Regions from separate parts of the Paenibacillus sp. CAU 1782 genome, predicted to be linked through region 3. Evidence: riboswitches for the same ligand, from Rfam matches in the RefSeq annotation. Region 3 holds a riboswitch; each other region holds the start of a gene.
What was found. A riboswitch is a leader RNA that binds a small molecule or an ion and turns the genes downstream of it on or off. The one in region 3 is predicted to bind thiamine pyrophosphate.
Positions count from the first base shown of each region.

Region 1 (10,783 bases), on a different contig from region 3:
TTCGCCCAGCATCAACATCTATTTACCGCCTCTTCTCTTTATATATAAAGACAATAGGCATCATTTGAATCAGGATTCCGCAAAATCTTTCGTTTTTTAGATTTGTTTGGGTAAAGGGAACATATCTTTAGTAAAATATCTAGTAAAGTGGTATACTGATTTTACAAGCATAAGGCGGGGAGGCAGCAGCTATGATTGGACTGAAGGAAATTGCGGAGATGACCGGTGTTTCCGTATCCACCGTATCCAACGTTCTAAACGGACGCAAAAACGTTTCGCAGGAAACGCGGGACCGCATATTGAAGTGTTGCGCGGAGCAAGGTTATATCCACGAAGCCGCGGGCAAAAAGAAACCGATGGAGCGTTCCAGGCGGATCGTGTTTATTTTCAGCGATTTTGACCGCGACTTTTATCTGAAGATTATTGAAGGCGTCAGCACATGCCTAACGGAAAATGGTTATGACCTTGTTATTTGCACCAATAAATCCAGCGACAGCTTTCTGCGGAGCAGCTTTGCCAGAGGCACAATCAGCCTGGACGGAAGCTTGACCGACGATTTCCTGCAAGCGGTAGCCAAGCCGGAGTTTCCCGTTGTGTTAATGGATAGAATCGTCGGCAGCGGTCATGCCAACGCAAGAAGCGTCATTGTCGACAACTATCCGGCTATGTGCGAAATGGTACAGGCGCTGGTGGATAGAGGGTTTCGCAAATTCGGTTACCTGGGCGGGCTTGGCCATACGCTGGATAACCAGGAGCGTTTTGCAGGCTTTGCCGATACGCTCCACAAAAACGGCATCGTTTTTGACCAGAAAAATTATTATCATGGCAATTACCGCGAAAAAAGCGGCTATCAGGCGGGCAAGCTGATGTTTCTTGGCAATGATCTGCCGGAGGTACTGGTTTGCGCCAATGACAATATGGCGATTGGGGCGATCAAGGCATTTGAGGAGCGGGGCATCAAGGTGCCGGAGCATATTTCCGTGACGGGCTTTGATGATTCCGATACGGCGGCGCTGGCCGGCTTAACGACCATTTCCATCCCCCGTTACGAAAGCGGGTATTTGGCGGCAAAAGAGCTGCTTGAGATGATTAACGGCTCGGAGGGCTCCTCCACCATAAAAATAAGCGCAGCCGTCAAATGGAGAAAAACGGTGCGCGAAGGTTAAGTAACTGGGTTCTGGCCGATTAGCCGATACCATAATATCGTTTGGTGTTGGAAAGAAGCGCCTTCGCCGTTGCCCGTTCGGTTAGCCCCTTGATGGCGGCAATATCTCTGATGACGCCGCGCGTCATGGAAGGGACCGTCGTATGTCCGGAGTAAGGTCCCTCGAATGGCCAGGGACCGTCCGTCTCCGCCAACAACAGCTCCAGCGGGTACGATTCCACCAGCTTTCGGATTTCTTCCTCGTAGGCAACATCCGGCGTTACCGATATCATATACCCGGCGGCGGCCATAGCCGTAATACTGGATTGACTCCCTTTGAACCAATGAAAATGGGCTTTGGAAATGCCGTAGTTCCGCAACAGTAGCAGCACCTTATCAGCATCCTCATAAACGGCGTGCAGGGCCAAAGGACGGTCAAGCTCTGCCGCCAGGGAAATAAAGGACTCCAGACAATCCAAATAAGGCTTCTCATCGAAAGCTTCTCCGTTTGCTTCCGCCTCGGTTCGCTTGTAATAAGGCAAACCAACCTCTCCGATTGCAAATTTCTCGCCGGATTCATGTCTGGCTTTAATCCATGAGATCAGTTCGTCTCTCGCCGGCAAAGTTAGCGGCTCCTGCTCGGGATGCCATCCGTAAGCGGGCAATATTCGCCCAGAATAACGCTCTGCCAGACGGCGGTTTTCTTGACTGGAACGCAGTCCCATCGACACAGCAACAACAGCCTCTACGCCATCCTCAAACGATTGCTCCAGCAGCTTCTCCCTCTCGCCTTCACTGTATTGATCAACATGCAAGTGAGCGTCAATGCAGCGGTAGGGTTCAGAGGCGCTCCATTGGGGAGCGATGCGGAACCAATCCGGTGCGGCATAACCCCCACCCGGAACTGGCGCGCCTTCCGAAGCAGCATGTACCGCATCCCCTTCTAATATGTCTTTAGGGGTAGTTGTTTTCGCTATCTGCTCCCGCGACTCGTCTCGCGACTCATTGCCTTGCTTTTGGACGCTCATTATACGTTCCTCCCCTCAATGCCTTGAAGCCCGTTATAAATCCGGCCCTTCAGCTCGCTCCACCGAGTGTCGGTCCATAAATCTTCCCGGCGCGGCCGCTCAAACGGCACAACGACTTCATCTACAACTTTTCCCGGAGATGCTGACAAAACGAGAATGCGGTCCGACAATTGCAGCGCCTCCTCGATGCTGTGGGTAATCAGCAGAACCGAGCGCCGGTTGCTCTCCCAAATGGATAGCAGCCATTGCTGCATATGCAATCGGGTCAGCGCGTCCAGCGCTCCAAACGGCTCATCCAGCAGCATTAAAGGCTGCGGCGACAGAAGCGCCCGCAGAAATGACACGCGCTGCGCCATGCCGCCGGAAAGCACGTGCGGATAGGCATTGGCATATTCCCCGAGGCCAACCGCCTCCAGCCATTTTTGCACAGTAGCTTTGTTGGATGTTTTGTCGACTTGTCCGGCAATGCTCAAAGCCAGCTCGATATTGCCTGCAACCGTCCTCCATGGCAGCAGCGAAGCTTGTTGCGGCATATACGCGATATGTCCGGTTTTGCCGGTAGTATCCGCGCCTCCTACCACGACACGTCCAGCAGATGGAGCCTGCAATCCTCCGATCAGACTAAACAAAGTTGATTTTCCGCTCCCGGAAGGACCAATCAGTGATACAAATTCTCCCTCCCCAACGGTTAGGGACACATCCCGCAATACTTCCTTGGCGGAGCCGCCTTCCCCAAAGGATTTGCTTACGCCTTGCACTTCAAGCATGATCGCTCCCCCCTTCCGCTTGCGGCCGCCATTTCACGACAAGACGCTCGCACCATACAATCAAGCCAAACAGCAGCAGGCTGACCACAACAATGAGCAGCGCCGCGGCAAAGCTCCGTTCAGGCATAAACCCTCTCGACGACAGCACCATAAAGCCGCCTAAACCATTTTTGGGGGCCAGCAGCTCGGCAAACACGGCGCTTACAACGCTGTAGGAGACCGCGATTTTTAAGCCGGAAAACAAATGAACCAATGAGCCCGGCAACTCAAGTCGCCAGAACAAGGTCCACTTTCCCGCACCGATCATCGTCAGATAATGCCGCAGCGCAGCGTCGGCATGAGACAAACCGCTCAACATCGCCACTACAACGGGAAAAAAACATACCATCATTACAAGAAGCACCTTTGGCAGCAAACCGTAACCAAATAGCATCGTCATGATTGGGCCCAAAATAACGATCGGCACATTTTGCGACAGGACAAATAACGGATATAGACCGCGTCTTACGCCGGGCAGCAGATGCAGCAAAGCGGCGAGCACAAAACCCGCCGCCGCGCCGCCGCCAAAGCCGATTAAAGTCAGTTGCAGCGTGTAACCCGCATGCATCATCAGCCGGGGCCAGATGGCGATTGCCTCCTGCACCACCGCGATCGGAGCCGGAATGCGCCAGCCCTGGACCCAACCCAGACTGACGGCGCTTTGCCAAAAGAGCAAAAGCGCCGAAAGGACTGCAACTGGGGGCCAAATGGCGCTCCAGCGGCTAGTTTTGTTATTGCCCATCGGGGTATTTCTCCAGCAGACGATCCATTGAAGCCCCGTTTTGCGGATTGTAGTAAATTTTAATTTGCGAAATGACAGAGGCACAACCCATATCCGTCATAGCGGTGTTCATGTCCTGAACAACCGCCAGAAGCTGGGACAATTCGCCCTCCATCGTTGTTTCAAGCGGGGCAACCCGATAGGCTACACCGGAAGCTTTAATAATATCGATTGCTGCATCAACAAAGGGCAGCACGCTGGCTCCCCCTGGCGTGCTGGGCAAAATCTGAATGCTGACTAATGCGTTTGCCATTGGATTCATCTCCTTGGATTTTCACTTTATTCCCCTGCTTATTTAGATGGAAGGAATTCATTCGTAAAGGCTGCTTCAGCTTCCAGCTTGCCTTCCAGCAGTCCGTTTTCAAACATCCAATCGGCATAATTCTGCCAGACGCTCAGCTTCTGCTCGCCCCAACGCGGCGCATCGTCCTGGTAACGGCTGCTCAGCCACTCCTGGCTGGCTTTCACAAGCTCGGGATTCAAATCCGGCTCTGCCTTGATAAGCAAGTCCGCCGCTTCGGCAGGATGTTCAATCGCATATTGGTAGCCTTGCGCAGCCGCTTCGGTAAAGGATTTAACCAGCTCCGGAGAGCCGCTTATCATCTCTTCGGTCGTCACCAGCACCGGCGTATAATAATCCAGCTTTTCGCTGTAATCGGTCAAATATACCATGTTCAGCTGCTCGCCGCGAAGCTCGGCCTCGACGCCCGTCCAGGCATAATAGATCCAGGCAAAATCAATATCGCGCTCCACCGCCGAGAAGAAGTCGCTATCCCCGATGCTCATAATGTCCACTTTGCCAACGTCTGCGTCTTCAGTGCGCATCAACGCATCAATGACAGCTTCCTCCACGGGAGCGCCCCAGCCGCCGTAACGTTTGCCTTCAAATTGTTTGGGGGAATCGATGCCTTTCGCTTTTGGCGATGCAAAACCGGATGTATTGTGCTGAATGACCGCGGCAAGGGATACCAGAGGTACGCCGGCGATTCTCGCCATGGTCACCGACTCCTGATAACTGACGCCAAACGCCGCAGCGCCTGAAGCTACCATTGCGTCCGCTCCGTCCGCGCCTGGCTGCAGAATTTCGACATCCAATCCGTGTTCCTTGAAATATCCCAAATCCCGGGCCACAAAAAGCCCGGTATGGTTCGTATTCGGCGACCAGTCCAGCACAACCTGTACCTTCTGCAAAACCTCCTCTTTCGTTCCCGCTTCATTGCCCTCTGTTCCGACATTGTTTCCAGCTTTGCCTCCACAACCAGCCACCGTCAGCGCAATCGCCGTTACGGCCAATAGCCCAAGCGACCACCGTCCGCGCCTTCCTTTTCCTTGTCTCAACATGTCGATCTCTCCCTCTCTCTATCACGATTGTTTTAGACCGACCATCCTATCTTCATACCTCTGGAAAATGCAAAAAAACGTCCTTCATACGAAGGACGCTAACATTCGCTGCCTCTTTTTCAAAATCGCCCACATTTCCGGCATACGCCAAAAAAACGCAACGTTAATTTGAAAAATGTAGCTTCCTTCCTCCGCCGGCATTATCCGGTTCAGGTATACGGGTCGGAATGATGCGTCATTCCCTCTCAGCCAGCCAATCCAGCTCCCCGGTGCAATATAGGCTTGATCAATCATTCATCATTATAGCAAATACACGGAGGAATGCCAGTTTAATTTTGACAAAACAGAAGTTCGCCTCCAAATAGGACCGCACCAAGGGCTCACCCCCTTAATACTATGGTACCAATGAAAAGCGAAAGGAAGATCATTTATGATTACCATCAGCTTGTGCATGATCGTACGCAATGAAGAAGAAAGCCTCGGCAGATGCTTGTCATCCGTAGCAGACGCCGTCGATGAAATCATCATTACCGATACCGGTTCCACCGATAAAACAAAAGAAATTGCCCGGTCCTTTGGCGCCGTTATCCATGATTTTGAATGGATTGACGACTTTGCCGCAGCCCGCAATTTCTGTTTTGGGCAAGCGACCAAAGCCTTTATATTGTGGCTGGATGCCGATGATGTGATAGAACCCGATGATTTGCGGAAGCTTAAAGCATTGAAGGCGGTTAATCCTTTTCCCTACGACAGTGTGACCATGAACTACCATTTAACCTTTGACCATAAGGGCAACCCCATCTTCAGCCTGCGGCGAAACCGGCTGGTGCGGAGAAGCCGCAACTACCAATGGATCGGACCGGTGCATGAATACCTTGCAGTATCCGGCCATATCCATCACAGCGACGTTGCCGTGACCCACCGCAAGGAACGGGAGCATACCGACCGCAATTTGCGCATCTATCTCAAACGGCAGGAAAGCGGCGAACAATTCTCCCCCCGCGATCAATATTATTTTGCCAACGAGCTGCGCGACAACGGCAGGTTCTCTGAAGCGGTGGAATGGTACGAAACGTTTCTGAGCTCCGGCAAGGGATGGGTGGAGGATGAAATTAACGCCTGCTTGAAACAAGGAGATTGCTACGGTCGTCTATCTCTGCAAGACAAACAACTGGCTTCGCTGCTCCGAACGTTGCACTACGATACTCCGCGGCCTGAATTTTGCTGTCAGCTAGGCGCCGTGTTTATCGACAAAAAGCAATACCAGCAAGCGATCTATTGGTTCCAGCAAGCCATCTCGGTGAATCGCCCGGCCCAGCATATGGGATTTTCCGACCGCGCGACCTCGACCTGGCTGCCCCATCTTCAATTAACCGTTTGTTACGATCGTCTGGGGGAAAGAAAAAAAGCCTTGCATCATCATGAAAAGGCAAAGGACTTCAATCCGGGGCATCCAAGCATACAATATAATGAAAAGTACTATTACGGGAAGTAAGGAATCGTTCAAATGTGGTACAATGGTGTCGCATGTTTATATTTCGACATCATGATAGGAGGCCTGTATGAAAAGACCATGGCGATACTTTTGCCTGGCTCTGCTTATGCTGCAGCTTGCGGGTTGTTCAGCGGCAGGCGGTGACGCGAGCGAAGGCGCGGAAGCCGGGAATCGCCTCCCCGTCGCGTCTGCGGAGGCATCGCCAACACTGCCGGAGCAAACAACAGACGCGCCCGCAACGCCAGCGACCGATGAATCAGCGGCAGCATCGGCGGTACCAACTGAATCGGCTGCTCCTATTGCGGCAGAACCGGCAGGCGAACAAACAAATGCAGCGCCGCTTTATGCCATGACGGAGACATACCGGTTTGCGCCTCTTCAGAAAGACACGCCATCCCAAGTTGTGCTGCTCACCTTCGATGACGGTCCAAAGGATGAAGCCGTGTTAACCAAACTGCTTGATGTGCTCGACAGCCACGGGGCAAAAGCGATATTTTTTGTGAACGGCTATAGAGTTAAACAAAATCCGGAGCTGCTGAAGCTGATCCATGAACGGGGACAAGCAATTGGCAACCATTCGTATGACCATATTAATTTGAAAAAAGAAAATCTTGAAACCGTCCAGAAGCAAATCGGCGAGGTTCAAACCATGGTGGAGGATTTGATCGGCGTTAAGCCGCTGTTTTTCAGACCGCCATACGGCTCAGGCAGCGATGAGGTCCGGGAAACGGCAAAAAACCATGGCATGCTGTACATGACATGGTCTAACGGCTCCTTGGACTGGGACAGCTCCGCTAAAAACAAACCCGAGGTTGTTGTCGCTAACGTGCTCGACCAGCTCCATCCCGGCGCCAATATTTTGATGCACGAGCTTTCCTGGACGGCGGATGCCCTGGACACTCTTTTGACGGAACTGGAGGATCGGGATTATGGCTTTATCGATCCTGCGGATATTGAAACAGCCGCCAAATAGTGCCGCTACTGAGTAAATTTGTTGCCGTACCAGAACAGGAAGACAACAAGAGCAACAAACAATACGAAAAGCAGATTAAAATACCATTTGTAAAGTTTGTTGATGCTCGACGGAAACTTTTTGCGGCGAGGCGGCAGCTTGACCTGCTCCGCCCCGTCCGTCCGGTCGTCTTGCAAGGACGGCGGCATCGGCCGGCGCCCCTTTGCGGAGCGGCTATGTCTTTCTTTCCTGCTCATGGCTCCCTCCTGAAGCGAATAATGAGTCCCATTACAAAGTCGATGGCGAAATGAGCGATGATAGGCGCCCAGATCGACCCGCTTTGAATATAAATCCAGCCTAATCCATAGCTAATGGAAAAAACAAGGCCGGTAGGTATCCAGTGTCTCAAATAGCGGACATGAATTGCGGCAAAAATGATGCTTGTCCAATAAGGGCCGAACGCATGCTGTACGGCGCCGCGGAACAACAGCTCTTCGCAGATCGCCACAACGAGTGAAATCAGGGCGATGTGCCAGACGGGCCGAAGGCGGAATATGCGTTCATTGACGCCTCCGTCATCGGAGACTTCATCCGGCACCCAGCGGGAAATAAGCAAATCTACGGCGACAACGGCGGCCGCTAATCCCAGTCCCCACCAGACAATGTTCAGCGCGGAAGGGATCGACAGCAAATGAATTATATTTTGACGCTGAAATAATATCCACACGATACCGATAATAAGAGTAAGTCCCTGTGTCGCGTATAAGTTAATAAGTAGCATACGGTCATCAATTTCGTCAACATTGACCTTCCGAACCCGTATTTTGCGCAAATCGAACTTTTTCATTGTTTCCCGCCTGTCTGGAATTTTTGTCTTTATACCTATTTACATACATACGAAGGAGAATAACATGGAAAAACGATTGACTACCACAGCAATGATGTTTAGCGTTGGATTTGTGTGCATGCTGGTGTTTGCAGTAGGTGCGTTCTTCTACGGCGTGCAAATCGGCATGGACAAGGGTGAAGCCAAGTATAATCCTGAAAGCGGGAATGCTGAAAACTCGGCAACCTCAGGTTTGCCTTATCAGCAGCAAGACCTTGTGTCCTTCTATCATACTGTATTTTCGCCTTATCGTGAATTTCAAAGCCAGTGGCTTGACGCGATGACCAAGCTGTCGCAGGGTCAAAACATAGATGCGGCCTCCACCTTCTCCAGTCTGGCTAAACTTGCGGATCAAAAAGCGGCCGATGCCAGCGCCTTCGATATGGGCAAATCCGAGCTGCTGGGCACTGCGCAAATTGGTTATGCGCGAAGCCTGAAGCTCTTTAAGGAAGCTGCCTCGAAAGCGGCGTCGGCCTCCAAAAACGCGGAAATGACGGAGCTGCGCAATATTATACTTGAAGAAAGCAACTACAAGGCCGCAGCCAAGGAAGCGCTGAATGCCCAGGTTGCTTATTATACCGCTATGCAGAAATGGGCCGCAAGCATCGATCCCAACATACCGGATGAATACACGGTCAAAAACGCTCTGGCTCTGAAAGATTGGAGCGCTCAGCCGCTCCTTATTAAAAACGTCATCGTGGTCAACTATCTGTCGGAGCGCGGCGAACTTCAAGGCTTCTACCCGCAGGACCTGACAGGACGCGTCGACGACTTTATTCAATCGGGACAAGCTGCCAAAATGAAGCTGCAGACAGCAGGCGCCATCGTGGATTTGCTGCTCTCCACAGATGCGGTCCGTACCGGTCAATTTAATGATTACAAAGCACGTTTCTATCAATCCGAGATGCTGCCACTGCTCCCCTTCTTTCTGCCTGAACAAGGCTGACGGAGGGTGTTCAAAAAATCGACTTTCCATTAGGACAGTCTCAGGATGTTGCTTGAATCATAACGAAATTTTCACAAATGAGCAAGTTTGAGGATTGCATTTCTCCGCTGTCATGCATTAAAATAATAAAGTGACATGACTTCGTGGATTGAACTCTCGAACCGCTGCGCCACAACGGAGCGGGGAGAGGGTTTTTCTTTTCATAACCGCGCAAGGAATAAGGACTTGCCAAACTAGGAGGACTGTGTAGCATGTACAAAGTGTTAGTATCCGACCCCATAAGCGATCTGGGCATCCAGCAGCTTGTGGAAGCAACTGATGTCATCGTGGACAAAAAAACAGGTCTGAGCGAGGACGAGCTAATCGCCATTATCGGTGAATACGACGCTCTTCTGGTTCGCAGCCAGACTCGCGTCACCGCCAAAGTGATGGAAGCCGGCAAAGCTCTGAAGGTCGTTGGACGCGCCGGTGTTGGCGTCGACAATATCGATCTGGATGCCGCTACACAACGAGGCATTATCGTCATCAACGCACCGGACGGCAATACGATTACAACTTGCGAGCATGCATTTGCCATGATGATGGCGCTTGCCCGCCACATTCCGCAAGCTTACATGAAAACAGTAAACGGCACGTGGGACCGCAAGTCCTTCCTGGGTGTTGAACTTCGCGGCAAAACGCTGGGCGTTCTCGGCATGGGCCGGATCGGAAGCGAAGTGGCAAAACGCGCCAAAGCTTTTGGCATGAGCATCATGGGCTATGATCCATTCCTGACGGAAGAACGGGCCGAGAAGCTTGGCGTCAAGCTTTCGACGGTTGAAGAAATTGTTCGCGGAGCCGACTTTATTACCGTGCATACTCCGCTTACGCCTGAAACGCGCCATATGATCGGAAAAGCGCAGTTCAGCATTATGAAACCCGGCATGCGCATCGTCAACTGCGCCCGCGGCGGCGTTGTGGACGAGCTTGCCCTGGTGGAAGCGATCGATGAAGGCATTGTGGCAGGCGCTGCATTTGACGTGTTCGAGGTTGAACCTCCCGTTGCCGACCATCCGTTCCTTACTCATCCTAAAATCATCGTAACGCCTCATCTTGGCGCTTCTACTGTTGAAGCTCAAGAAAACGTAGCAATCGACGTTTCGGAGCAAGTGCTTCACATTTTGCGCGACGAGCCGTTTGTCAATGCGGTCAACATGCCTCCGATTCCGGCAAACCTGCAAAACACGCTTCAGCCATACTTCTCGCTGGGCGAAAAGCTGGGCAGCTTCATTGCGCAATCGACAGAAGGCGGCGTGCAAGAGATTTCCATCAGCTACTCCGGCGAGCTTGCCGATGTGGATACTCAGCCGCTTACGCGTTACATTGTGCGAGGCGTATTGTCGCATCACCTTGGCTCGGAGCAGG
Region 1 covers NZ_JBTOLL010000001.1:456,593-467,375, reverse strand. The annotation lists gene ACX93W_RS02395 (LacI family DNA-binding transcriptional regulator) at 192-1,166, shown strand; gene ACX93W_RS02390 (TatD family hydrolase) at 1,186-2,172, opposite strand; gene ACX93W_RS02385 (ABC transporter ATP-binding protein) at 2,172-2,939, opposite strand; gene ACX93W_RS02380 (ABC transporter permease) at 2,932-3,720, opposite strand; gene ACX93W_RS02375 (thiamine-binding protein) at 3,710-4,012, opposite strand; gene ACX93W_RS02370 (ABC transporter substrate-binding protein) at 4,051-5,100, opposite strand; TPP riboswitch at 5,270-5,379, opposite strand; gene ACX93W_RS02365 (glycosyltransferase) at 5,531-6,595, shown strand; gene ACX93W_RS02360 (polysaccharide deacetylase family protein) at 6,663-7,568, shown strand; gene ACX93W_RS02355 (hypothetical protein) at 7,574-7,804, opposite strand; gene ACX93W_RS02350 (CPBP family intramembrane glutamic endopeptidase) at 7,801-8,394, opposite strand; gene ACX93W_RS02345 (hypothetical protein) at 8,459-9,379, shown strand; gene serA (phosphoglycerate dehydrogenase) at 9,631-10,783, shown strand, end outside.
Region 1: another riboswitch for thiamine pyrophosphate. It lies ahead of ACX93W_RS02370 (ABC transporter substrate-binding protein); the one in region 3 lies ahead of thiC (phosphomethylpyrimidine synthase ThiC).

Region 2 (10,783 bases), on a different contig from region 3:
CCAATTAGCTGATGCGCAGAGTCAAACGTGAAAATTTTACAAACGGATACTTCATTCATCATGTCGTTCACCTGTGTTTTTTTCTTAATTATACACCTCTTGCCCTCCCAAAACATACGAAAAGACTGTAAATTCACCAGTTCGAAAAAAGTGAGCGCTTTCTTTTATAGGATTATCCTATAAACTAATAGTTTCGTATTGAAAACATTAAGGCCATGTACTATCATTTAAAGAAGCTATTATCATATCCAAGAAGAGGAAAAATGTCTATGAAACTGACTATCAGCCGTAAGCTCCTGGCAGGATTTCTTGCTGTGCTTCTCATTTTGACCGCGACTGTCGCCATCAGCTACTCGCAAACCTCCCTTGTTGACCGAACATACCGCGACCTCATTGAAGACAAGGCAAGCAAGTTGATTCTCATTCAAAAGCTGAATGTGATCGTCAAGCAGCAGCAAGTAGGCCTTAGAGGCTACCTCATTAACGGTGACAACGCAGCGCTCCAACACTTCACAGATGCCCACACAGAATATAAGTCACAATCCCTAAGCCTCGAGGCTATGGTTACCGAACCCGAAACGTTAGGGCTGCTTCAGGAGTTGAATGAGCTGGAAGCAGAATATGTCTACCTCTCCAACCGCATTATCAAGCTCAAAATTCAAGGCAAGGAAGCCGAATACACCGAGCTCTTGAACACCCAGGGACAAGACATCATGAACCGGTTTGACGAAAAGGCTTCACAGTTCACGTCATTCCAGCAAGAGCTGCTGGACAACGGACAGCTTGAGGCTTCTCAAAAAGCCGAAACGATCCAAAACTTGATTTTGGCACTTGGAATCGGCGCATTGCTATTGGGATTGTTTGTGTCCTGGTTTATTGGCCGCCTCATATCCAGACCCGTCAAGACGCTTGCCCAGGCAGCCGAACGCATTGCCGCGGGCGATTTGACCACAACCATTGCGGTTATCAAAAACCGGGATGAAATCGGCGGATTAGCCACCGCGTTTAATACGATGGCCGGCAATCTCCGATCGCTGATTCAGCATGTCGGACAAAATGCCGAGCAAGTTGCTGCGTCTGCCGAGCAGCTTAACGCGACCAGCGATCAGGCAACTTTGGCCAGCGAACAAATCGCGGCCACCATGCAGGAGGTTTCCTCCGATGCAAGCAATGGATTCCATCATGTCGCTGACGCATCCAAAACCGTAAATGATATGTCTCACGGCATTCGCCAAATAGCGGAGGGCTCCCAAAGCATGTCATCAAAAGCATCCGAGGCCTTCCAACGGGCTGAAGAAGGAAGCAAAGCAATCGAAATCGCAGTGGATCGCATGAATGAAGTTGGCAGCACGGTTCAGGAATTGGGGGCCATGATCGACCGCCTCGACAGCCGTTCCAACGAGATTGGCGCAATTAGCGGGGCCATCACCTCCATTGCATCGCAAACGAATATTCTCTCGCTTAATGCCGGCATCGAGGCGGCGCGCGCAGGCGAATTGGGACGAGGCTTTGCCGTCGTCGCCGGTGAAGTGCGCAAGCTGGCGGAGCAGTCCTCCGAATCTGCGCATCAAATATCGGAGCTGATCGGGCAAATCCAGGTGGAAACCAAGCAAGCGGTTCAGACCATGCGCAATGCCGCCCAGGTCGTTCATTCCGGTATCGGCGCAGTAGATACGGCGGGACGTTCCTTCCAGCACATCCAAGGCTCTGTTCATGAAGTGAACGACCAAATCCAGGATGTATCCGCGTCCGTTCGTTTAATGGCTGCAGGAGCGGATGGCGTGGTGAACTCCATGAGCGTGATTACCAACGTCTCGGAATCGACTTTGGCAGGCGCCCAGCAGGTTTCATCCGCGACGGAGGAGCAGCTTGCCTCCATGGAGGAGGTTGCAGCCTCCGCCAAATCGCTTTCCTATCTGGCAGAGCAGCTGCAGGAGCAAATTGACCGCTTTAAAGTCTGATCATTGAATACTATATAAGTTCAACTAATGATTGTTGGCAGGAGTCCGCCGTTTCTTAAGTCGAACTTTTATAGTGAAAGAATCTTAAACTATTTGCAAAAGAACCGTCAAAACCACTCAAAAGTGGATTTGACGGTTCTTTTTTTGCTTCAACATTCCGTGCAAAGCGGGGCTGCTTTTGGAGAAAATTGCTTTTGGGACAACCCTTTACTTGTAAAAAGTTGTTGGCAAGACGCTCAAGCATGTGCCTGCTCAGGAGTAACATTAGTCACTGTACACTAATTCCGGCTGATTTATAGTGGAATTAATTCCTCATCAAGAGAAGATCGTGCCAATCCTCCAAAAACAGTAGTTGAATCACAGTCGGGAGTGATGTGTTTATGAAATGGACCATTCGAAAGAAAATAGTTGCCGGCTTTATTTCCGTGATCCTTATTTTATCCCTGGCTATAGGCATCAGCTATATCCAGCTTACGCTGGTTGATCGTACTTATAGCGATTTGGTGAACAAAAAGGCGGCTTTGTTTATTCAGGTACAAAAGTTAAACGTAGCCGTTATGCAGGAGCAAGCAAGCCTTCAAGGATTTTTGCTAAGCGGCGACGAAGCCGCGTTAACCAGCTTTGAAGACGCCCATTCCCGTTATGTAGAGATTGGCCGGGAAATCGGGAGCCTGTCGCTTGACGCTGAAACCAGACAATGGCGGGAGGAGCTTAATTATTACCAGGAGGAATATTACCTTGTCGCCAAAAGAGCCATATCTCTGAAAAAGCAAAATCAGGACGAAGCAGTCTCCGAACTCGTTAATGAAAAAGGAAATGCCCTGATTAGCGGCTTTCAAAAAACGGCGGAGCAATTTTCGGAGTTTCAGCAGCAGGAGCTTGATGCTCACACCCACGGAGCCAATAACAAGGTTGCCGGCGTCAAAAATTTGATCCTGCTGTCCAGCGTCTCTTCGATTATTGTCGGAAGCATTATCGCCACTTGGATTGGCAACCGATTGGCGAAGCCAATCCTTGCCGTTGCCCGGGCTGCCGGACAAGTATCGGGAGGCGATCTCACCGTTCAAGATGTTGCGGTCCGCAATCGGGACGAGGTAGGGGGATTGGCTGCGGCATTTAATACGATGGCGCATAATCTGCGCAAGCTGATCCGGCATACCGCAACAAGCGCGGAGCAGGTATCGGCTTCCGCTCAAGAGCTGTCCGCTTCCAGCGAGCAAGCTACGCTGGGGACAGAGCAGGTCGCAAGCACGATGCAGAACATGGCGCTGGCGGCCGAGCAGCAGAACCGCAAGGTAGAGGAAATTTCATCTTCTATGCACGATATGTATGTTGGCGTCTTGCAGATGGCGGACCATGCGCAAGGCGCATCGGACACCGCCCTGGATGCTTATAGCCGGGCCGTCGCCGGGAATGAAATCATTGATTCCGCAGCCGTTCAAATGGATAACATCAACAACACAGTGACTGGCCTTGCTTCTCTTATGGACCGTCTGAACGATCGTTCCGCGGAAATCGGCAGCATTCTGGCCGTTATTACGGATATTGCGGCGCAAACGAATCTATTGGCACTAAATGCCGCAATCGAAGCCGCGCATGCGGGCGAGCACGGAGCAGGCTTTGCCGTTGTAGCAGGAGAAGTTCGCAAGCTGGCGGAGCAATCCTCCCGTTCAGCCGACGAAATCACTACCCTGATCGCCGACATCCAGCGTGAAATCAGCAACGCCGCTGCTTCTACGGATACCGCCTCCCGGGAAGCGGCCTCCGGCATTCAGGCCGTACAATCCGCAGGAAGCTCCTTTACGCAAATTCAGAACTCCGTATTTGCGGTTAACGAGCAGATTCAGGAATTGTCCGGGTCGGCTCGGCTGATGGCGGGCGGAGCAAAAGCCATCGTCAGCTCCATGGATTACATTACTCAAATCGCGGAAAACACCGTCTCGGGAGCTCAGGAGGTAACGGCTTCGGCCGAGGAGCAGCTGGCATCGATCGAGGAGGTTTATGCCTCGGCCCGCTCTCTATCCGCGCTGGCCGAACAGCTGCAAGAGGAAATCCAGCATTTTAAGGTGTAGCTTGCAGCGGCAATCGCCAGTCCACTTGAGGCAAGCCATTGTCCTCCAAAAAGCGGTTGGCGCGCGAAAACGGCCTGCTTCCAAAAAAACCTCTGTCTGCGGAATAAGGGCTTGGATGGGGCGATTTTATCAAATAATGACCGGCATTTGTAATCAATTCAGCTTTCTTCTGGGCATGACTGCCCCACAGGATAAACACGACCGGTTCTGTTTTGCGGTTTAAGGCTCCGATGACCTTGTCTGTAAATGCCTCCCAGCCCTTGTCCCGATGAGAGTTGGCAACGCCTGATCTCACCGTCAGCACCGTATTCAGCAGCAGCACGCCTTGCTTGGCCCATTCCGAAAGATGGCCATGGGAAGGAATCGGGCAGCCGATATCATCATGCAATTCCTTAAATATGTTTTGCAGCGACGGCGGAGGGGTTACGCCCGGCTTGACGGAAAAGCTCAGGCCATGCGCCTGTCCTGCTCCATGGTAGGGGTCTTGTCCCAAAATAACGACGCGAGTATCCGCAAACGCAGTTTCGTGCAATGCATTAAAAATGTCGTACATATCGGGAAAGACACGGCGACTCTTGTATTCTTCGATAAGAAATTCTCTCAGAGATAAGTAATAGTCCCTCTGAAATTCATCTTCGAGATGCTCGGCCCAATCATTGCGGAGTATTGCCATATGTCATCGTTCACCTCTGCCTTAGTTGGAAATGAAAGTTGATTCATGCCTATCTACTATTCTTCCATTATATCAAGCTTGCCTGCGATATGCAGGTTTTACCAGAGTCATCAGCTCCTGTAGCGACAAACGAAATAAGGCGGCATACATGTATGCCGCCCCACCCTTTTTTACTGCCTTATTTGCTGATAGCCGTTGATTGGCTGTTTTGTTTTTACTAGGCTTTCTTGGCTACCGGAATGTAGATATCCATAACAGGCAGGTCTGTGCGGTCTGCCCAGCAGCGCTCGTCATAATATTCAAACTCAGCTCCTGCGGAGTGTTCATAGCCGGAGTGCGGGAACCATTCGCTGTATATGGAAGTCCATGTGCTCTGAATGGCGCTTGTAAACTGATCGCGAGAAACCGCTGGCGTCGTAAACACAGCGTACGTCTGCTCCGGATAATGGCGGCGAACCGCGCCTTCCGGCACTTCGGCTTCTTCTTGCGCTTCAACGCCAATCAAGTAACTAAACTGGCCTGACTCCATGTCGAACTCGTCGCAAACACCGTACTCCGCTGTCGATAACGCCAGACCATACAGGCTTTCGCCCTTTTTCTCAGCCATATACTTCTGCCAAAATTCCGGGATGTCTCTATTATTTTGTCCGTCTGTGTTGCATGTGCGAATGGAATAACCGATCAAGTCAAAAGCAGGTTTGGTCACAATTTCGAATTTCATTGCAATTCCTCCTAAATAGGGCTTGGAAATCCGCTGCATGACATTAACTTTGGGATATTCGGGCGGCTGCAGTCCTTTTCTCCGAAATTCTCCCGGCGTCATGCCGTACAGCCTGCGAAAAGAACGAATGAAGGTTTCCGGTGTGCCAAAGCCATGATCCAATGCGATGTTCAGCAGCTTTTCATCGGAGTAAGCAACTTGACAGGCGGCGCGAACCAGCCTTCTTTTGCGGACGTATTCCATAACCGGCTCTCCCACCATGGTTTGGAAAACCCTATGGAAATGGAAATCCGAAAATCCCGCCAGCTGCGCCAAAGTTGTCAGCTTCAGCTCCTCATCGAGCCGCTCCTCAATGGCATCAACGACATCCTGAATGATTGTTTCATAGATCGACACGGCCAACCTCCTTCTTTCTTTAGTTTATCGCAGTCCCTATTCATGCTCTTGATGATTTTTGCTAACTCTTGCTCAGATTCTGCTTTGCGCGAAAAGCCGTAATTTTACCAATCAGCTCGTAAGGAATGGGCTTGTCCAGCGGGAACTGGATCGCTCCCTTCGACGTTTTGTAAATGGCCAATTCATCCTGGAATTCATGGATTCCGCCTGGCGCCGGATAAAAACCGATATGCTTCTTGAACGCCGCAAAATGGACCAGATTCCCCTTCAGCACAAACGTTGGCATGCCGTAGCTGATTTTGACGGAAGCATCCGGCACAATCCCGGCAATTAAATGATAAATGGAGGCAAGCTTCTCCTGTACCTCAACCGGAAAAGCTGCAATGTATTCATCAATAGCTTGAACTCCTACGATGTTGCTCATTCTGAAATCCCTCCCTTTCACCTTATTTTACCCGATGCGGCCCCGTACTTCCTACCCTGCTCATCCCGTAGCATCGACCTTGAATATATGCTATATTGGAAATCAATGGAGGAGGCAGATTACGTGCAAAAAGCATTTGTTCTCTACTTTATGTCCGAGAAAAAAACCAATTTGAATGAGCTTAATCAACTATTGGCCGAAGGCTGGAAGGTGTCCAGTCAAAGTCCGATGAGCAGCAGCGATCTTCATACTGTTTTTTCATTGGTCATTCTTGAAAAGTAAATTGAATAGCTGAATTCACTAGGGGAGTCCTATTGGACTGAGACGGCGCAACAGAGCGCCGGACCCTTGGAACCTGATCTGGGTTATGCCAGCGGAGGGAAGTGGGACGAAACGTTATTTGAATTGCGCGCTTATGCTGCTGCATATTGAATATACATGTATGCCCGTTCCCGATTTGGAACGGGCTTTTTGCCGTTTTCCGCTCCAGCTCCGCCAGCTGCCTCTCCATTTACAAATGACACAAGGAGGAAAAATGATGCCTTATCTCATGAAGGTACGGGAACAAAAACCGCTTGTCCATAATATTACGAACGTTGTGGTAACCAACTTCACCGCCAATGGGCTTCTGGCGCTTGGCGCATCGCCGGTAATGGCTTATGCGCGGGAAGAGGTTGCGGAGATGGCTTCTCTCGCAAGCGCCGTTGTCCTGAACATCGGTACGCTGGATGACCGTGTCGTAGAGTCCTCCCTGCTGGCGGGCAAAGCAGCCAATGCGGCGGGAACGCCGGTTGTGCTGGACCCCGTTGGCGCAGGAGCAACGGCATATCGCACGGAGACATCGCGGAGAATTGCCAGAGAAATCAAGCTTGCCGCTTTGCGAGGCAACGCCGCCGAGATTGCCAATGTTATCGGTGAAAGCCGGGAAATCAAAGGCGTCGACGCCCTTGGAGGCGATAGCGATAACGTTCGGCTGGCGCGGCGTGCCGCAAAGCATCTTGGATGCATCGTGGCCATTACCGGCAAGAACGATGCCGTTAGCGACGGGCGCTCCACCTACGTTGTCAGCAACGGACATCCAATATTAACCCAAATGACAGGCGCAGGTTGTTTGCTTAGCTCTATAGCAGGCGCTTTTCTGGCTGTAAGCGACGACGGCTCAGCCCTTGAAGCGGCGGCTGAAGCACTGGCCTTCTATGGAGTCGCTGCGGAGGAAGCTGCCGCCTCAATGGACAATCCGCTTCCCGGCAGCTTCCAGGCGGCTTTTCTGGATCAGCTTGCTTCCCTGTCGCCGGCGCGGTTCAGAGAGCTTGCCCGGATAGAAAAGGCGGACAGCGTATAATGGCGCCTATCGCAAAAGCATTAACCATAGCCGGCTCCGATAGCGGCGGCGGAGCAGGCATTCAAGCCGACCTCAAAACCTTTCAGGAACTCGGCGTATACGGCATGTCCGCCTTAACCGCCGTTACGGCGCAAAACACGCTTGGCGTCCACGGCGTGTACCCGGTGGATACGGCAGTCGTAACTGCCCAGCTTCATGCCATCGGGAGCGATCTGCCGCCGGATGCCGTAAAAACAGGCATGCTGTTCAGCCATGACCGGATTGAAGCCGTTGCAGAAGCCATTTCTTATTGCGGATGGGGAAAAATCGTCGTCGACCCCGTCATGATCGCTAAAGGCGGGGCGTTGCTTCTGCAAAGCCAGTCTTTGTCGTCGCTGAAGGCTTCCCTGCTTCCGCTTGCGGAGGCCGTTACTCCCAATATTCCCGAGGCTGAGCTACTCGCAAATATGCCAATCGCAACAATGGAGGACCGCAAAGAGGCATCCCGCCGCATCGCTGCAACCGGCGTCCGCCATGTCATCCTGAAAGGCGGTCACTCCTCTGATGCCGGTCCGGTTATTGACTTGTTATATGACGGAGTCGACTTTTATGAATTGGAAGGAGCCCGCATCCAGACGCGCCATACGCATGGAACCGGATGTACTTTCTCCGCGGCTTTGACGGCAGGCCTTGCTCAAGGCCACGACATGTTGGCCTCGGCGCTTCGAGCCAAGGCTTTTATTCAAGCCGCCATAGAGGATGGTCTGCATTTGGGAGCCGGGCACGGTCCCACCAATCATTTTGCCTACAAAAACCGCATCTCTTCTATATTGAATCCATAGCAAGCATATCCTCCATTCATCGCTTCCCGATCCAAAAATCTAATGATTTGAATAAAAAAACGGGATGAAGAAAACAGTATAGGAGGCACAAAAACCAATACGCCTAGGAGGAATTCACATGTATAATCAGCAACAACAGCTTGCCCAAGCCGAGCAATTAATTCAGCAATTGGTCAATCAGACGCAACAAGCTTCGGCTCAATATCAGCAACTGCTGACTCAAGAGCAGCAAAACGCTCAAATGCTGGAGCAGCTTGCACAGCGCGAGCAACATGCCGCTCAAGTGATCCAGACAGCTCTGCAAGGACATCAAACGGTTGTTCAGCAGCTTCACCAAATTTCCAACCTGTGCAATCAAATTTCTCATCAAAGCACGCTGGGCATAGCTTCTCAAGCCTATAGCAACCAGAACAATCAATCCGGCACCCAATACAGACCATCCTATCAGTAAAACCCGGGATGTCCGGCTGCATCAATCGCCCAAGCAGTGACCGAATGCGCCTTTACTTCAGCTTGCAGAAGTAAGGGCCGCACATGGACTCGTGAGTGTGTACATAGGTCCAGGTGAAATTTCGGTCAAACAGGTAAATGTCCTGCTCGGACTCAAAATCCGCTGCAGCTGCTTGAGCCGCATTTTCATAAAGGAAGACAGACGACAGGTCCTGGTACATGCCGTACATTTCATCTTTAGCGACGGCATCGAAGGCTCGCCTGGCTTTGTCTTCCTTTAAACATTTTTTCTCTTCGTAGCTGAACATATGCCACTTGTACTGATCGTAATGAATGGCATCTTTCACCTCATCGCTTAACTTGCGGGCAAAGGTCTGATCCCACTTGCGGACAATGTCATCCGCCTCCTCGTATAGCTCCGTAATGACAATACCTTTGTCGACCAGCGTTTTCCGGTGTTTGTGTTTCCTGTGAATAAAATGCAGTGTCCAATACGCATGCAGCAAATGTTCTTCGGGGAGTTCGTCTAACATCTGGTTGATTTTGCTTCTGATCATGTTGCCTCCACCCAAATCTCTTTTTCCTCTATCATATGAAGATCACAATTTGGGCTGCAAGGACATTGGACACACTTTTCAAAAAATTCACGGATTCACGTCAGACTCGGACTTTATTTTGTCCAGGTGCTCTCAATCTTTTCATTCAGGTAATCATGAATGTAGAGCAGTTCGCTGCCATCCTGCTGCAGGATGATTTTGCTTGAGAGAGGCCGCTCCTCGTTTTCCTCGTCATACGAAATTTCCAGACTTGTGCCTTCAATTACGATAGACTGTTCTGTCAGATCAACTCCGGTTACGACATATTTGGACTCCGTCAGCAGCTGGCCCAATTTTACCCCGACCAAAATAACGCCATCCTGCACTTCCATGGTTGTATCCAATTGCTCCGTATTCGTCCAGACTCCATAAAAACGGTCCACGAAGACTTGCTCTTCCTCCGTCAACGCCAAAGCATTTTCGGCCGGTTCGTTGGAAGGAGCCTCCGTTTCTGCCGGTGTCTCAGGCGACGGTGTTGCTGATTCACTTTGCCCCGCTTGAGCGCTCTCATCCGGCTTGATGACATCGGTTGTGCTGTTTGCGCAGCCGGTCAGCAACGCCAAAACAATCCACAGTCCTACGCACAGGTATCTCAATTTTCCGCCTCCAATCGTATAAGTACACGGTATATTTTATGCTTTTTCCAGCTCTTCAACGCGTCCGTCGCGGTATCCCACAATGACATGGTCGGCCATGTGGATAAACAAGCCATTGTCCACCGTACCCGGAATCAGGTTAATAACGGCATGGAGATGTTGGGGGTCCTCAATACGCCCAAAATGGCAATCCGCTATGTAGTTTCCGTTATCCGTCACAAACGTTTTGCCTTCTGCCGCCCGCAATACCGGCTTGCAGCCAAGCTGCTCCAGCTTTCTCAAGGTCATTTCGTGGCCAAAAGGAACAATTTCCACAGGCAGCGGAAAACGTCCCAGCTTCTCTACTACTTTGCTTTCATCCACTACGATGATCAGCTTTTTGCTTGCTGCCGCTACAATTTTTTCACGAAGCAAAGCGCCGCCGCCGCCCTTGATCAGGTGAAAAGCCGGGTCTGCCTCGTCCGCTCCGTCAATCGTCAAATCGATAGCTTGTATGTCGGAAAAAGGGAGCTGCGGAATGCCTAATTCACGCGCCAGATCCTCCGATGCCTGGGAGGTGGCAATCGCTTTGATGTTTAACCCCTCGGAAACTCTGGCTCCGATTTTTTGAATGGCCCAATAAGCGGTCGAGCCGGTGCCCAAACCAACAATCATGCCGTCTTGAATGTAATCCACCGCTTTTTCGGCTGCTATTTTTTTTGCTTCCATCTGTATCCCCGCCTTTAATTTAG
Region 2 covers NZ_JBTOLL010000030.1:1,535-12,317, forward strand. The annotation lists gene ACX93W_RS26910 (6-pyruvoyl trahydropterin synthase family protein) at 1-62, opposite strand, end outside; gene ACX93W_RS26915 (methyl-accepting chemotaxis protein) at 270-1,961, shown strand; gene ACX93W_RS26920 (methyl-accepting chemotaxis protein) at 2,342-4,033, shown strand; gene ACX93W_RS26925 (uracil-DNA glycosylase) at 4,023-4,706, opposite strand; gene ACX93W_RS26930 (AraC family transcriptional regulator) at 4,924-5,823, opposite strand; gene ACX93W_RS26935 (iron chaperone) at 5,885-6,247, opposite strand; gene ACX93W_RS26940 (hypothetical protein) at 6,371-6,529, shown strand; TPP riboswitch at 6,540-6,646, shown strand; gene thiM (hydroxyethylthiazole kinase) at 6,783-7,589, shown strand; gene thiD (bifunctional hydroxymethylpyrimidine kinase/phosphomethylpyrimidine kinase) at 7,589-8,410, shown strand; gene ACX93W_RS26955 (hypothetical protein) at 8,529-8,861, shown strand; gene ACX93W_RS26960 (DUF4275 family protein) at 8,914-9,417, opposite strand; gene ACX93W_RS26965 (hypothetical protein) at 9,531-10,052, opposite strand; gene rpiA (ribose-5-phosphate isomerase RpiA) at 10,089-10,760, opposite strand.
Region 2: another riboswitch for thiamine pyrophosphate. It lies ahead of thiM (hydroxyethylthiazole kinase); the one in region 3 lies ahead of thiC (phosphomethylpyrimidine synthase ThiC).

Region 3 (10,783 bases):
GGAACGTTGGCTTCTTCCACAATCAGGCCCAGGTTGTAAGGATTGAGCAATCCCAGGCCAGTCCCGATCGGCGAACCGCCGGGCATAACAGCGGCTGCTCCGGCTTCCTCCAGCCGCTTGCATAGAATCGGATCGTCGGAAGTATAACTGAGCACAACAAACCCTTCCTTCGCCAGCAACTCGGTCGCTTTTAGCGTCTCGAAAGGATCTGGCAGAAGCGTCCTTGGATTCCCGCTGATTTCAACCTTGATCCAGTTGCCCAGCCCCGACGCGCGGGCAAGCCTTGCAATACGCACGGCTTCTTCCGCCGTTCTGGACCCGGACGTATTGGGCAAATAGGTTAAGCTGCGCCCCGTTACATGCTGAAGCACGGAATCGTCCTCCACGCTGTCAAGGTTGACCCTTCGAACCGCAAACGTAATAACCTCCGCCCCCGACGCCTTCAGCGCCTCCTGCAGCACCCAGGGACTGGGGAACCGGCCCGTTCCCAGTAAAAAACGTGATTGCAGCTGCTGCCCGCCCAGCAACAAGGAGTCCCGCCATTCCTCGGATGGAGGTTGACTCAACGGATGGGGCAAGCAGCTGCCTGGCTGATCGGGCAGTTGATCCTTAACCGGATTCCTTAACTGGTTTCTTATGTTCTCCGCCATCGTTATCCTCCTCCCACAAAATGAATCAGCTCAAGCTTTGCCCCTTGGATCAAGGTGGTTCTTGCCCATTGATTGCGCGGAACCACAGTTCCGTCCAATTCCGCCACAAGCCTTTTTGCCCCCTGCCCAAGGAAATGGACCAGTTCGTCCAGTCGGGACGCAGACGTGTGATGCTCCATTCCGTTCAGCGTAATGCGGATCTGATTCCACCCTCCGGCCGCAGCGATGGATTTTCTCAATGCCAGGCACACCTCCGCCGGATCTTCGCTGCCGACGATGGCCGAAACCGCGCATAGCCGTTTCGCTCCCGCCGCCAGCACCGCTATGGCATTATCAGGCGTAATGCCCCCGATCGCCACGACCGGAACGGACACCGCTCCGGCAGCCTGCCGGATATATTCCGTCGTAACCGCTTCGCGATCCGGCTTTGTCCGTGTTGGAAATACCGGGCCAGCGCCGATATAATCCGCTCCCGCCGCCTCCGCCGCCAGCGCTTGCTCCACGCAGTGCGTTGAAATGCCAATGATTTTGTCCCGGCCGAGACGCTCCCTTGCTTCCGAGATGGGCATGTCCTCCTGCCCCAGATGAACGCCGTCGGCTTTCGCCTCCAATGCAATATCTGGATGATCGTTCACGATAAATGGAACGCCGTATTTGCTTGTCAGCTCCCGCAGCGCCTTTGCCTGCTCCATTACCTCTCTTTTGGTCCCCGTCTTATTGCGAAGCTGCAGAATATCAGCGCCTCCGATCAGAGTCTGCTCCATCACCTGAATGAGCTCTCTGCCAGGATGACAATCCGCCGCCGTGATGACATATAGGCGGAAATCCCGCCAAATTTCTTTTGCAAACATGACCCGTCCTCCTTTCAGCCCACTACTAACGCAAGATTCTATCGTTCCTATTAGGAACGGATTTATAGGGTACGGAGCTATTGAGCAAAAATCTTTTGAGTTTCTAGTGCTTATGGCTCTTTTGGGCAAGGCTCTCTTGGCTGTACAGCATCTTGCACAGCTCCAGCGCCCGGTCGATATCCGTTGTGCCTTGAACCAAAACCCTGCCATCCGGAAAATAAACCAGGGTTTCGCCATTCCGCCATTCCGCTTTCAGCAAATAGCGGTTGCGAATCAGCTTGCAGCCGCCACCTTCAGCCCTTGAAGTCTGCCCCTGCTCCAAGGGAATGACTGCATCCCCTGCAGTTTGGACATGCTCCATGGAGAGGTTTGCTTCCAGCGCGGCTTCGGCCTGCTCTATGGAGGGAGATGCCCCCAGCGTCACCTGAACCGAATTTCTGCCGCACAACACAACGGGCGGCACATGTCCCGCAACGCGAAAGTCGCTCCGTCCATCCCATCCCTCCGGTTGCTGCCAGGTTCGCCCAGGAGCGCAATGCAGGCATCCCGCCGAAGGACCCGGCAAATCGGCTTCCCTTAGGCGGAAGCTCCACAAATCAGCGGACAGCCAGGTTTTTCTCGCCTGCGACCCATTGCCGGAAAGCCATTTAAGCGCTTCGGCTGCTTGAAGCGAAGCGACAAATTCAACAGCGGGCGACAGCACCCCTGCCGTATCGCAGCTCTCCGTCTCTCCCGCCGCCTCTTCACCGCCAATAAGGCAGCGGAGACAGGCGGTTGTGCCAGGCAGGAGCAGCGCGCTCATCCCCGTAGATCCAACGACTCCGCCGTAAGCAAAAGGAATGCCTGATTGGAAGCATACATCGCTTAGCAACAGCCTTGTTCCTGCGTTATCCGTGCCGTCCAGCACAAGATCGGCGCCTTCCGCCAATGCCCAGACATTATCTATCCCCACATGCGTCACATGGGCCTCGATTTGAATGTCGCTGTTGATCCGCTTTAATTTATCGGCTGCGGCCGCAGCCTTGGGCAAAGCCGCCCGCGCGTCGGATTCGTCAAACAGCACCTGACGCTGCAGATTGCTGGGTTCAATGTAATCGCGGTCCGCAATCACAACCCGCCCGACACCGGCTCGAACCATATGCTGGGCGAGACTTGCGCCTAACGCCCCGCAGCCGACGATCAACACCGTCGAAGATCCCAGCCGGCGCTGTCCCCTTGTCCCGATAGGCGCAAAAGCAACCTGGCGCGAATAGCGATCCGGCCATTCCAATTGGCTTGAGTTTGCTTCACGCACACCGGAGGTTGCGTCACGCATAGATGGAGCTCCCCGCCGCCTTAAAGTCCTCCGCTTTTTGCTTCAAGCCGGATTCGATCGCCTCTTGCGTGTCCAGCCCGTTTTGCGCCGCATAGTCTCGAATGTCCTGCGTTATTCGCATGCTGCAAAACTTGGGGCCGCACATGGAGCAGAAGTGGGCCGACTTTGCCGCTTCCGACGGCAGCGTTTCGTCGTGATAAGCCATCGCCCTCTCCGGGTCCAGCGACAGATGGAACTGATCGCGCCAGCGAAACTCAAACCGGGCTTTGGACAACGCGTCATCGCGGATTTTTGCCCGTGGATGCCCTTTGGCGAGATCCGCCGCATGCGCCGCGATTTTGTACGTAATGACCCCTTCCTTGACATCTTCTTTGTTCGGCAAGCCCAGATGCTCCTTGGGCGTTACGTAACAAAGCATAGCCGTGCCGAACCAGCCGATCATCGCCGCCCCGATAGCGGATGTAATGTGGTCGTAACCCGGCGCAATATCCGTCGTCAGCGGCCCCAATGTGTAAAAAGGCGCTTCGTCGCATACCGCCAGCTGACGGTCCATATTTTCTTTGATGAGATGCATGGGAACGTGTCCGGGACCTTCGATCATCACCTGCACGTCATGATGCCAAGCGATTTTGGTCAACTCGCCCAGCGCATCCAGCTCCGCGAATTGCGCTTCGTCGTTGGCATCGGCGATTGAACCCGGCCTCAGGCCGTCTCCCAGGGAGAAGGTGACATCGTATTGCTTCATGATGAGGCAAATCTCCTCGAAATGCGTGTACAGAAAATTTTCCTTGTGATGGGCAAGGCACCAGGCCGCCATGATGGAGCCGCCTCTCGACACAATGCCCGTTACCCTTTTTGCCGTAAGGGGGATATGCCGAAGCAGCACCCCTGCATGGATCGTAAAATAATCGACGCCTTGCTCCGCCTGCTCGATCAGCGTATCGCGGAAAACGTCCCAGCTCAGATCCTCCGCTTTGCCGTTAACCTTCTCCAGCGCCTGATAAATGGGCACGGTGCCGACCGGAACGGGCGAATTGCGGACAATCCATTCCCGGGTTGTATGGATGTTTTTGCCGGTGGACAAGTCCATAATCGTATCGGCGCCCCAGCGTGTTGCCCAGGTCATTTTTTCAACCTCTTCCTCGATGGAGCTGGCGACGGCGGAATTGCCGATATTGGCATTGATTTTTACATGAAAATTCCGCCCAATGATCATCGGCTCGCATTCCGGATGGTTAATATTGGCCGGAATGACGGCACGTCCCGCAGCAACCTCGGATCGCACATACTCGGGATTCATGCCCTCGCGGATCGCAATATACTCCATCTCGGCCGTGATGATTCCGCGACGAGCGTAATAAAGCTGCGATACATTTCCGCCGCTTAGCGCTTTAAGCGGCTTGCGGCCTTGGGAAGGAAATACCTCAGCCCCTTTTTCCTTGACACGCTCTGGCGATGAAAATCCATTGTCCTCCGGCTTTACCTCCCGTCCTTCGTACGCTTCGGCGTCTCTGCGCTGCGCTATCCAAGGAGTTCTCAGCGGGGGCAATCCCGACCTCACATCCGCGACATAACCGGGGTCGGTATATGGGCCGCTGGAGTCGTAAACGCGCACCGGCTCGTTGGGAATTTCCTCCCCGTTCCGTCCTTGGGTGGCCGTCAGGGCAATTTCCCTCATCGGCACCGATATGCTGGGGTCGGAGCCTTTTACATACACTTTTGTACTGCCTGGCAACGGGTTTGAAAGAATGGACATAACAAAAAACCTCCGCAATGGAATATTGGAATTCCACCTGGAGGTCTATGCAACATATGAGAAAGTAGGGCTGAAAGCAGCTTGGACGCAAAACGGTGCAGCCATGCTTTTGCCGGGATATAGAATCCCCATCCGCAAAAACAAAACAGACCTTCGCCTTAATCGCAACAGCCTTATGGACGAACAACGCCTGCGGCGCGTTCGATTGTCCCACTTTCCTACGCTGGCATGACCCAGATCAGGTTCAAAGGGACCAAAGCAATTCGCTTTATCTCAGCCTTGCGGCGCCCCTAGTGGATTTCCTTGTTAGACTATACCTTCATTTCCAAACTTCTGTCAACCTTTACTAAAGCTTGATTTTGTGCTGGAACAATCCCGCCTGCTTGGCAGCAATGTAAATAATGACGACGACCGGGCCAATAAACACCCCGATAACGCCAACCAGCTTGAAGCCGACGTATAGGCTGATTAATGCCGGCAAAGCGCCAATTCCGATGGAATCGCCCAATACCTTTGGCTCGACAATTCGTCTGAACACCGTGATGACAAGGAACAGCACAATCAAGCCTATTCCCGTAAACGTATCCCCGGTAAGCAACAAATAAGATGCCCAAGGCACCAGCACGGAGCCGGTTCCCAGTATAGGCAAAATATCCACGATGATAATCAACAATGCGATCGCCATCGGGAATTTGATATCCAGAATAAGCAGGCCAACAAGCGACAGAACGTAAGTCAATCCGCTCAAAATGATCTGGGAGCGCAGAAAGCCGAATATCGATTTGCGCAAATTGCCCAATACCTGATCCACCTGGGAGCGGGAGGACTCATCGAACAACGATAAAACGGAGTTTTTCATTGTGTTTAAGCTGAAGCTGAACATATACACGGCAACCAGGAAAACGATAAAAAAGATAAACATCCCCGGAAGCGTAGATGCAAAACCAACCAGCGTTGAGGAAAGCTTGCCAACCATGGAGGTAATATTTTTGGTCAGATCCAGCAGGTAGCCTTCCAGCGTTTCCACGGCGTCAGGCGGCAAGGTTTGATACAAACCCCGGGCATCGATCAGCAGCTGATTCACGAAGTTGTTGGCATCGCCAAAGTAGTTGGGCACCCTCTCCAGAAACGCGATCAGCTCGGCAATGATTTTGATGCCAAGCAGCACAATCATTCCAAGCAGCGCCACGGTAAACAAGGTGCTGGACAACGTTGCGGCCATCAAGCGGTTTAACCGGAAGCGGCGCATAAAAAAGCCGTTTAGCGGCTCCAGAAAAATGGCCACAATCAGCGCAAGCAAAAAAGGAGCGCCGACCGTAAACATCAAATAAATCAGCAAAAGCCCAACTGCGGTCAGCACAATTGCCCGTACCGACATCCATCCCGCCTCCTATTAAAGGTTTTTCAAATTCAGCCGAAATAAGCGCACGCTTACGAAGGATGTTTCCTCTGGAAACATTGGAGTTGCTCACATAGCTTACACTAAGCTCCGCTACTCACTTTCTGGCTTCATCCCATCCTCTCGGTACTGAAAAGCGCTCTTTTTGAACACGCACGACATTCAAATTTTTGCGCTGCGCTTGTGAAAGTCCACATCGCTATAATACATTTCCTTGACGAGCAGGTTTGGTCCGCAGCAGGAAGCGGCGGGGCAATGACAGTTGACGCCTTGCGCCAACGGGTGACGGAGCCAGCGGGCGAACAATTCATCCAGATCGGAGTCGTTTATATTGCCAAAGGACGGCACATCCGCAAAATCGGTAACAAACACATCGCCCGTAAATAAATTGACATTTAACCGATTGCGCCCGTCAGGATCATTCCGTACCGACACTTTAGGTTCGGCAGCCAGCCGCTTCAGCAGATCTCGCTCCTCCTTGCTGTCGCTGCAATGATAAAAAGGAAGCGTGCCAAACAGCATCCACACCGACTGGTCGCGCACATTCAGCAGCTTTTCAATAGCCGCGCGCATCTGCTCCTTGGTAATCATGGGCAAATCTCGGGCAAACGAGCTTGGATACATGGGATGGACCTCGTGGCGCTGACAGCCCATCTCGACGATCAAGCGATGAATTTCATCTATTTGCTCATGGGTACGGTAATTGATCATCGACTCTGCGGAGACCAAAACGCCTTCCCCAACAAGCCTTCTTGCGTTGTCGATCATTCTTTCGTACATCCGCGCAGCCGTATCCCGGGAAACGGCATGTCCCGCTTTGGCAAAACCGATGCTGTGAAAATCGTCCGCATTTCTGTAATTGAAGGAAATATGCATAACGTCCAGGTAAGGAGCAAGCTTCTCGTAGCGGTTGTAGGGAAGCGTTACGTTGGAATTGATCTGCGAGCGAATTCCTCTCTTTCGAGCCCACTTCAGAAGGGGAACCATATATTCATCGACGGTTCGATCCGAAAAAGTAGGTTCTCCTCCCGTAATGCTGATGGTCTCCAAATGCTCGACCTCTTCCAGCCGGGACAACATCAGGTCAAGCGGCAGCTTGGACGGCTCCAGCATAACCAGCGTATCGCCAACCGCGCAATGCTCGCAACGCATATTGCACAAGTTGGATACCGTCATTTCAACGCTTGTTAAGCGGTGCTCGCCGTATTTGACAAGGGAACCAATGGGGTCCCAAGGGTCGTTGATGGGGGAAAGCTCCCGGTATGCCCGGTTCGGGGACAAGGTTTCGGGTTGTACTTCTATTCTGTTCAGCACCTGTCTTAATCATCCTATCTTTTAGAGGTTCATGTTATTATTACTATTCTTTGTTTCTTCATTGTAATCCTCGATACTGGAGTAAGCAAATGATAATGTTGAAATAGAAGCTGCCTGCCATGCCTTTTTGACAGCAAAAAGAGGCCTTTCGGCCCCGTTCAGATGCTCCTCGTCATATTCCGGAAACAAGCTGGGTGTCGGTCACGTCGTCATTAACGCCAACGATCATAACAGTCAACTGCTTCGATAGATCGATTTCGTAAGGCACGGCCAGTTCCTCGCCAGCTTCGTTATACAAGACACGCACAATGGGACGATGCGGATAACTATTGTTGTAGTCCACAACAACCCCGCGTTCGCATGTATGCAGCGTTACCGAAATGCCGATGGGATAAATCGCGACTTTATCCCTGAATTGCTGAAGCATATGCTGCTCGTACAAGGTGCCCGATCCAGCGTAAAGCCTCTCCATCGCCTGATGCGGCAGCATCGGCGCGCGGTAAACGCGATTGGTCGTCATAGCGTCATACGAGTCTACAAGACCAATCCATTTAGCGTAATCATGAATTTCTTTGCCGGCAATGCCGCGGGGATAACCGCTGCCGTCAAGCCGCTCATGATGCTGGAAAGCACAATGGGCCACAAGCAGCGGCATATTGGGCTCATCCTTGAGCAGTTCAAATCCCAATTGGGCATGACGTTTCATCAGCTCGAATTCGTCAACGGAAAGCGAACCCGGCTTTTTCAAAACGTTGGTCGATATTTGAGTTTTGCCGATATCATGCAGCAGCGCGCCCATGCCAAGCGTCACGACTTCATCGCGGGTATATCCGTTTGACATGCCCAGCAATGTCGTATAGACACAAACGTTTAGCGAGTGCTGGAATAAATAATGATCCACTGTGCCCATATTCATCAGCATGATCATGGCATCCTGGTGATTGGACAAATCATCGATAATATGGTTCATCATTTGTTTGAACGGAGCCGCGATATAGGGATACGAAACGCCTTTTTTCGCTTTGGGGCGCTCCATTAAATTACGGAAATTAGTGCGAATCTCCTTAATCGCCATACGGAAGGTTTCCTCCGTAATGAGGGTAGGAGGATTTATATCGTCAGTCCTGGAATCTTCAATATAAACATATTGGACGCCGCATTGCTCCAGCCTTGTAATCAGACGGGTAGACAGCTCCATATGCTCAGCAAGAAGAACGATGCCTTCTTCGGAAAATATTTTTTTGGCCAGCCTCATGCCTGGTTTGCATTGCGAAACAGGTAGCAATCGCATTTTTTCGGTCCTCTCCGTCTGTGGCCTTGTATATAAAAGTATCGGAAAAAGCCGCTCATAATGTTAATTTACGTCAAAATGCGTCATTTCGCAACCATTTTCATGCTTTTATTCGACATAATACGTCATTCCGACCTATTTACACCCCATTATTATCATCGGAAAGATGTCGTTTGGAGCAGCAGGCTACATCCGGTTCCAACGTTTCTTTTTGCACAACTGCAACGCGGATTTATCGCATAGCTCCCGTTCCAGCACGTCCCGAATAAATTCAGGAAGGAAAAATTGATAGTCCTCTCCCTCAGCTAAACTTTCGTACCCTATCCGAAAGCTGAACATGTCGAGGCTTCCCACCGTGTATTGCCTGCTATCTTCCATTGGCTGGCCGCCAATCAGAACCTTTGTCAGCTTTTCCATCGGCGGTTTCGCGGGGTCATAATCAATTTCCATGCCGTCAACGGCAAGCATGCCCAACACCTTCCCACGAAAACCGTAACCCTTCAGCGGCATATCGTAAAATTCCGGAAGCAGACTCTGCTCCAGAGCGGTCCGGATATGACTGCCGTACAGCTTCATGACGCAGGGATTGATCGGCGAAGGGCATAAGGCATGCAAATCGCCTGCCGTTGCATCGCCAATAGCCAAGCCGCCAAGCAGCTGGCCGTTATTGACCAGGCTAACCTCCGCGTTAGTCCAGCGCCGGATTCCCGCCGCAAGCAGGTTGGGCAGCGGCGTTTCGCGGTCCGCACTGGCGGGCAAAGCCTCTTCCAAAGTAGCAATAATACGGCTTAATTGCTTGCCTGCGCTTATGCGGTAACGGGAGATGATGGATGACGCTTCCGGATTTTCTGCATATGCAGCTGTCGGGATGACAGAGCATGAGTAAACAAGGCTGCCGTCCTCCGTCCTACGTCCGATTTCAATTCGTCCAACATGCTCTCCGAATTTTCCGGCGGCGCATACTGCCGTACCGTTAATCATTTCCGGCTCTTGAAGAAGATGATGCGTATGTCCACCCAGAATCAGATCGATTCCGTCGATTTCCTCCGCCATTTTGCGGTCGTTCAGCAGACCCAGATGGGATAATACAACGATCGTATCGCATTTGCTTCGGAGCTTTTGGACTTCCGCCGCGATCGCTTCCAGAGGATCGGACGATTGCCAGCCCAGCAGCTTGTAGAACGGTCTATAATCCGCCGTTGCCGCAATAACGCCAAACCGCAGGCCATTTTTGACAATGACTGTGCTTGGTTTAAGCCAGCTTGGACTATCGCCATCAGGCTCCAGCTTCATATTTGCGCAAATAACGGCAAAGCCGGCGCTGTCCGCAAAACGTTGCTCCAGTTCATGGATCGAATAAGTCAACCCTTCGTTATTGCCCAGCGTCACAGCTTCATACCCGGCTTCCTCCAGAAGCCTGATATTCACCTCTCCGCCGCTTCCTTCCGTCTCCAGCCTCATCCTGTCCATATGGTCGCCGCAATCCACCGCAAGCACTCTGTCCGCGCCCCACAGCCCTTTTTCTTCCTCTATAATGGAGGCTATGCGGGCGGCGTTTTCCAGCCGGCTGTGAATGTCATTGCTGTGAAGCAGCACAACAGCCGTCTCTATTTCCTTTGCCAACTTGATCCCAGCCTCTCCGTCTTTGTAACATCTATGCACTGTCAGCCGCCTATCTGCGACATCCGCCGTTCCGTCGGCGTGTGGGACAATGCCTCCTCCGCCAGCTTGGCGGCCATTTCATGATTTTCCGGTTTTATATCCATGGCACGGTAATAAAGCTCTCTCAATCCTCCGGGCTTATTCATGGCTTCCTTTACGTTCAGCTCATCCACCCAATAGAGACAAGGCTTTATCATGCCGTCGGCAGTCAGCCGCAGCCGATTGCAATTTTTGCAGAAATGATCGCTGATGGGGTGTATCAGGCCAAAAGACCCCGTTCCCCCTTCAAGCTCCCAATCGTCCGAAGGGCCATTCCCGGTTACTTTTTCCTTGCGGGCAATGACATATCCTTCCCGTTCCGCTATCTCCAGTACGGTGGACAGGGGCAGATAGTGATTACGCCAGTTTTCGTCGGCATGGCCAATCGGCATATATTCGATAAAACGCACATGTAATGGTTTTTCATGCGCAAGCTTCAAAAATTTCGGAATTTCGTCTTCGTTAACGCCCTTCAGCAACACACAATTTAATTTAATGGGCGAAAA
Region 3 covers NZ_JBTOLL010000002.1:352,677-363,459, forward strand. The annotation lists partial or broken gene ACX93W_RS10585 (thiazole synthase) at 1-566, opposite strand, end outside; gene thiE (thiamine phosphate synthase) at 653-1,501, opposite strand; gene ACX93W_RS10595 (ThiF family adenylyltransferase) at 1,605-2,816, opposite strand; gene thiC (phosphomethylpyrimidine synthase ThiC) at 2,809-4,572, opposite strand; TPP riboswitch at 4,771-4,874, opposite strand; gene ytvI (sporulation integral membrane protein YtvI) at 4,919-5,950, opposite strand; gene yfkAB (radical SAM/CxCxxxxC motif protein YfkAB) at 6,134-7,282, opposite strand; gene ACX93W_RS10615 (HD-GYP domain-containing protein) at 7,458-8,576, opposite strand; gene ACX93W_RS10620 (bifunctional metallophosphatase/5'-nucleotidase) at 8,763-10,199, opposite strand; gene moaA (GTP 3',8-cyclase MoaA) at 10,241-10,783, opposite strand, start outside.